2 regions of the Flavonifractor hominis genome follow, and region 2 is predicted to be linked to the other one. Evidence: predicted binding sites of a transcription regulator. Region 2 holds the regulator's gene; the other holds the start of a gene.
What was found. Region 2 encodes HrcA, which represses chaperone genes, less so after heat shock. Its sites were predicted from a motif close to TGTTAGCACTCNNNNNNNNNGAGTGCTAACA; they were not measured.

Region 1: a site for HrcA is predicted at 1,578-1,608, ahead of htpG (molecular chaperone HtpG). Genes of this name have one in related genera too.

Annotation. Positions count from the first base shown of each region.
Region 1 covers NZ_JBBMFT010000007.1:60,213-63,547, reverse strand. Annotated here, with positions in the region: gene WMO45_RS10965 (hypothetical protein) at 1-77, shown strand, start outside; gene WMO45_RS10960 (hypothetical protein) at 81-1,529, shown strand; gene htpG (molecular chaperone HtpG) at 1,651-3,335, shown strand, end outside.
Region 2 covers NZ_JBBMFT010000005.1:80,292-83,626, forward strand. Annotated here, with positions in the region: gene dnaK (molecular chaperone DnaK) at 1-372, opposite strand, end outside; gene grpE (nucleotide exchange factor GrpE) at 503-1,051, opposite strand; gene hrcA (heat-inducible transcriptional repressor HrcA) at 1,068-2,120, opposite strand; gene WMO45_RS09615 (GNAT family N-acetyltransferase) at 2,330-2,797, shown strand; gene WMO45_RS09620 (HIT family protein) at 2,853-3,272, opposite strand.

The DNA of each region.
Region 1 (3,335 bases), on a different contig from region 2:
AACTGACCCTGGGGCGGGACGGAGAGTGCTGGCACATCCGTGCCCACCAGACCAAGACGACGATAGAAACGGAGTGACCTATGAAAAAACCGTATCTTCTGCCCCTGCTGCTCCTGCCGGCCCTGCTTTTATCGGCCTGCACCACCCAGTCCGCTCCGCCGGAAGCGGCCCAGCCCCGTCCCCTGACCCAGGAAGAGGTGGACCGGTTCAACCAGTACTTTGCCGCCTGGGAAGAAGACGAGGATGGGGTGACGGCCCGGCCGGTGGGCGGCTTCTTTACCAGCACCTACGACGATGTGAAGGACCTGGATTTTTCCGCCTTCCTTGGGTGCTTTCCCAGCGATGAGGTACTCACCGATGCCGACCAGGCCGAGTATGAGGCCTTGGGCGCCCTGCCCGATTCCCCCTGGGACTTTGGGGCGTACCCCGCCCCCTCCCGGCTCCCCATTCCGGTGCGCCGCCTCCACCGGGAGGCGGTGGATCAGGTACTGACCCAATATGCCGGTATTACAACGGCGGATCTGAACGCCACCTCGTCCCCGCCCTATCTGGAGGCATACGACGCCTGGTATGTGGACGGTGACTTTGGCGGGGACTACTTCACCTGCGTGGGCGGTGAAATGCAGGGGGATACCGTCCTGCTGTGGTCGGCCCCCGGCGGGGCGGACGGCAGCCGGTTGGAACTCACCGCCCAGAAGGCGGGCGAGGAGTGGCAGATCTGCTCCTTCCGCAACGGCGGGCCCGACCCGGAGCGCACTCTGTCCGCCCTGCTCAGCGGCCTGCGGGAAGACGAGGTGGGTGAGTATCCCTGGTACGGCGTGTATGAGGAGTGCCTGCCTCCCGCCAACCTGGCCAAGCTGATCCGCACTGCGGCCATCAGCACCCTGGATCTGCCTTCCCTGCCGAAGCCCGTCCTCTGGACGCTGGAGGTGCCCATCGTCCCCGCCACCAACTTTGCCGGCACGGGCACCCTGTATCTGAACGCCGGGCTGGAGGAGAACGTGGTGGAGGTCTGCGGCGGGGAGGCTTTGCCGTCTGGCCCCGTGTATCTGAACAGTCCGGAACTCTACCAGCTGGTCCGCGTCAGCCGGGACTACGAGGGCTTTATCAACGACAGCTTTTATGAAACATACCGGGACCTGGTGGACGGCTACTTTGACAGCCGGCTGACAGACCTGCAAGACGCCGGCTGCGTCTCCTGGGAACTGAGCGAATTCATAGGCGTGCTGGGCACCACCAAACAGAGCGGGAAAGGCGTCGTGGCGTTCCGGATGAACGCCGCCTACCGCACCGACCCGCCGGAGCTGGCCCCCACCCTGCTGGAGGGGGACGCCTGGGTGGACAGCCGCCTGTTGCTCCACGGCCTGGACGGGCAGGACGTCTATCTGGTGACCCTGGACGACGCGCCGGTGGGCATCACCTTCGGGGAGGAGATCCTTACCTTCATCCGGGACCACTGGGGCGAGGATGTGGACCCAGCCGAGCTGCAGGCCATCGTAGCGGCCCATGCGCCCGGTTCTCAATTGTAAACATTTCTTGAACCCTCTTGCAATTTCCGGTACGAAGGATTATGATAGCGTTAGCACTCGTGACAGGTGAGTGCTAACGCTATGTTTTTAACGATTACGTTTGATATAGGAGGCATATACCGTGGAAAAGAAGGAATTTCAGGCCGAATCCAAGCGCCTGCTGGACCTGATGATCAACTCCATCTACACCCACAAGGAGATTTTCCTGCGGGAGATCATCTCCAACGCCAGCGATGCCATGGATAAGCTGGCCTACAAGGCCCTCACCGATGACAAGGTGGGTCTGGACCGCTCCCAGCTGAAGATCACCCTGACCCCCGACCAGATCGGGCGCACCCTGACCATCAGCGACAACGGCATCGGCATGACCCATGACGAGCTGGAGCAGAACCTGGGCACCATTGCCCGCAGCGGCTCGCTGCAGTTTAAGCAGGAGATGGCCAAGCAGGAAAAGGCCGAGGGGGACGCCACCGACATCATCGGCCAGTTCGGCGTGGGCTTTTACTCGGCCTTTATGGTGGCCGATCACGTCACCGTCACCTCCAGGGCCTACGGCTCGGACGAGGCGTGGCAGTGGGCCTCCGACGGGGCGGACGGGTACACGCTGGAGCCTTGCCAGAAGGACACGGTGGGCACCGACATCGTGCTGCACATCAAGGCCAATACCGACGACGACCACTACGACGAGTATCTGGAGCAGTACCGCATCGCCGAGCTGGTGAAAAAGTACTCCGACTATATCCACTACCCCATCGTCATGCTCATGCACAAATCCCGCCAGAAGCCCCGCCCGGAGGACGCCGGCGACGACTACAAGCCCGAGTGGGAGGACTATGACGAGTGGGAGACCCTCAACTCCATGGTCCCCCTGTGGCAGCGGCCCAAGAGCGAGGTCAAGGCTGAGGAGTACAACCAGTTCTATAAGGAGAAGTACGGCGACTGGGAGGACCCGCTGAGCGTCATCCACATCTCCGCCGAGGGCACGGTGGAGTACAAGGCCATGCTCTACATCCCCGCCCACGCCCCCTACGACTTCCACTCCCGGGAGTACCAGAAGGGCCTGCAGCTCTATTCCTCCGGCGTACTCATCATGGACAAGTGCGCCGACCTTCTGCCCGAGCACTTCCGCTTTGTCCAGGGCGTGGTGGACTCCCAGGACTTCTCCCTGAACATCTCCCGTGAGATGCTCCAGCACACCCGCCAGCTGAAGGTCATCGCCACCAATCTGGAGAAGAAGATCAAGGCCGAGCTGCTGCGCCTGCAGAAGGACGAGCGGGAGAAGTACGAGCAGTTCTGGAAGGCCTTCGGCACCCAGATCAAGGTGGGCGTGGTGAGCGACTACGGCGTGCACAAGGACCTGCTGCAGGATCTGCTGCTCTTCTTCTCCTCCAAGGAGGGCAAGCTCACCTCCCTGGCCGAGTACAAGCAGCGCATGCCCGAGGAGCAGAAGTATATCTACTACGCCTGCGGCGAGGATGCCGGCCAGCTGGCCAAGCTGCCCCAGGCCGAGCGCATCCGGGACAAGGGGTATGAGATCCTCTACCTCACCGAGGAGCCCGACCAGTTCGTGGTGGACGCGCTGGGCGCGGTGGACGGCGTGTCCTTCAAGTCGGTGGACGATAAGGACGCCCTGCCCGAGACCGACGAGGAGAAGGCCGCCCTGGAGCAGAAGGCCGAGGAGAACAAGCCCGTGCTGGACTTCTTGAAGCAGACCCTTGGGGATGCGATCAAGGAGGCCCGGATCTCCCAGATCCTGAAGAGCGGCGCGGTGTGCCTCACCGCCGACGGCCCCATCACCCTGGAGAT
Region 2 (3,335 bases):
GTCGGTGAAGTACGCGGGGACGGTGATGACCGCCTCGGAGACACTCTGGCCCAGATAGGCCTCGGCGTCGGCCTTCAGCTTCTGCAGGATCATGGCGCTGATCTCCTGGGGGGTATAGGCCTTGCCGTCGATGTTCACTTTATAGTTGCTGCCCATCTCACGCTTGATGGAGGCGATGGTGCGGTCGGGGTTGGTGATGGCCTGGCGCTTTGCCACCTGGCCCACCATGCGCTCGCCGTCCTTGGAGAATGCCACCACAGACGGGGTGGTGCGGTTGCCTTCCGCGTTGGGGATGACAACGGCCTCGCCGCCCTCCATAACGGCGACGCAGGAGTTGGTCGTACCGAGGTCGATACCAATAATCTTAGACATAGTTCAGTTCCTCCCAAAATATTCGAAATTGTTTTTTAACAGAGTAAGGGGTGGGCGCTATGCGCCCGGATGTCACGCTTCCCACGCCGTGCGGCCGGGTTGCCTTCCCTGCTCGGCGGCTCAGCGCTTCTTAGTTGGCCACTTTTACCATGGCAAAGCGGATGACTTTCTCGCCGCAGCGGAAGCCGGCCTGGAACACATCCACGATGGTGTTCTCGCCGGCGCCCTCCTCCTCCACGTGCATCACGGCGTTGTGGAGGTTGGGGTCGAAGGTCTCGCCCAGGGCGGGGATCTCTTCGATGCCCAGCTTGGAGAGGACCTCCCGCAGCTGGGTCATGGTCATCTCCACGCCCTTTTTGTAGGCCTCGTCAGCGGTGGCCTGCTTGAGGGCCCGCTCCAGATTATCGTATACCGGCAGGAAAGCGGCGGCGGTCTCCGCCCGGGAATCGGCCCAGGCCGACTCCTTCTCCCGCTGACTGCGCCGGCGGTAGTTGTCGTATTCGGCGGCCAGACGCAGGAACTTATCCTCCTGGTCGGCCAGGTTCTGCTTCAGGGTCTCCAGCTCCTCCAGCAGAGGATCGGGCGTATCTTCCGGCGCAGGCTCGGCCTGGGCGGCGGTCTCCGCCACCGGCTCTTCCGGGGTGACCGCATCGATTTTTTTCTCGTTCTGTTCGCTCATGGGATGCACTCATCTCCTATTTCTCGTCGTCCCTGCCCGTGGGCAGTTCGCCCTGTCCGAACAGCCGGGAGAGACCCTCGGCCAGATAGGACAGCCGGGCGGTGATCTTGGCGTAATCCATGCGGGTGGGACCCACCACGCCGATCACGCCCTGCATGCCGTCGCCGATGTCGTAGCGGGCGACCACCACGCTGGTGTCTTTCAGTGCGTCGGCCACGTTTTCCGGGCCGATCAGGATCTTCATGGAATCGTCCTTGGGGACGGGGAACCGGGCCGGGTCGGCGTCCTCGGACAGATAGCTCATCAGGGTCTGGGCCCGGTCCAGACTGCGGTATTCCGGCAGCTCCAGCAGATGGGTCAGCCCCGAGGTGTGGACCCTGCGCTGCTCCAGACTCTCCAGCACCTCCATGGCAAAGGAGACCACCAGGCTGATCAGCCCATAGGCGTCTCCCGCCGCATGCTGGGCCACCCGCATCAGCTCGGGGGTGATCTCCTCCAGCGGCAGGCCCGTAAAGGTGGTGTTGAGCAGGGTGTTGAGCATCTGCAGCTGGGCCTCCGTCAGATCGGAGGGCAGGCGGATCAGCCGGTTGCGCACCACATTGGTGTCGGTCATCACCACGATGATAAAGGCATTGTGCTCCACCATCAAAAGATCAAACCGGCGGATGGTCGCCCGGCGCATGCCGGAGGAGAGGGCAAAGGCGGGGTAGTTGGTCAGTTGAGATACCACCCGGCCCGCCTCATCCAGGATCCGGTCCAGCTCCCGCATTTTCATGTGCAGGGCCTGGTTGATGCGCTCGGTTTCCTGCAGAGAGAGCTTGTGTTCCTCCATCAGCTCGTTGACGTAGAGCCGGTAGCCCTTGGGGGAGGGGATGCGCCCGGCGGAGGTGTGGGGCTTTTCCAGCAGGCCCATGCTCTCCAGGTCCGCCATCTCGTTGCGGATGGTGGCGGAGGAGACCTCCATGCCGATGGAAGCGGCAATGGTCTTGGACCCCACAGGTTCGGCCGATTGAATGTAGCTTTCGATGATGGCGCGGAGGATCCGCTTTTTTCGTTCGGTCAAATCCATTCCGGCCACCCTTTCTTTTGGATTAGCACTCATATCACCTGAGTGCTAAAGATAATGTAGCACCGTCCCTGAAAAATGTCAAGGGTTCCGGTTGTAAATTAAATGTGAACGCGTAAAAAGTGGCAGTTGGATCCGGAGAGTGCAAGGCGGGCGGCGTTGACGCGGAGGGGATTCAATGGTATGATACCCTTAAAAAGGAGGGGACGCCCGTGGAAGAGCAGAGGCCGGTGGAGATCATCGACTACGAGGACCGCTACAAGCAGGAGCTGGAGGACATCTCTCTGCCCTGGCTGCTGGAACATGATCTTCTGGAGCCGGTGGACCTGGAGATGCTGGCCGATCCCCACCGCTTCATCGCCGGGGGCGGGCGGGTGCTGCTGGCCCGCTGCGGCGACCAGATCGCGGGCATGGTGATGCTGGAAATCCAGGGAGAGGGGCAGTGCGAGCTGCTGAAATTCGGCGTGAAGGAGGCCTTCCGCCGCCGCGGTGTGGGCAGCGCCCTGATGAAGGCCGCCCTGGAGGCCGCCCGGCAGGCCGGGCAGCAGCGGGTGGTGCTCACCTCCAGCCACAAGCTGAAGGACGCCCTGCGGCTGTATGAGCGGTTTGGATTTGAATACGTAACGTATTCTGACAAGTGGTTTCAACTCTCTGACATCCGTATGGAGCGGGATCTATGACAAAAAGCGCGGGACGCAGGCCGATGTTCGACCTGCGTCCCGCGTTTTCCTCTGTTTACAGGCACGCCTTGATCTTCTCGATCATCTCCGCGTACTCCTGCTCGGACAGGTAGACCTTGTCCGGATTCATCTGGAACACGCCGCCCCACTCGTCCTGGCCCTTGTACTTGGGCACCAGGTGCATGTGCAGGTGACAGCCGGTGTCACCGTAGGCGCCGTAGTTGACCTTGTCGGGGTGGAACGCCGCGTGCAGCGCACGGGCGGCCCGGGCCACGTCGGCAAAGAAGCGGTTGCGCTCCTCATCGCTGATGTCCACGATCTCACTGACGTGATCCTTATAGGCCACGATGCAGCGGCCGGGCTTGCTCTGCTCCTTGAACAGGATCAGCTGGCTGACATCCAGCTGGCAGATGGGGATGCCGAATTTGCCCAGCAGCTCCCCGCCCATGCAGTATCCGCACTGATTGTCTTTCATAGTTCTGCCTCCCATATGTCATTGAGACTTCCGGGCGCCGGAAGGACGCCTTTTTTGTATTAT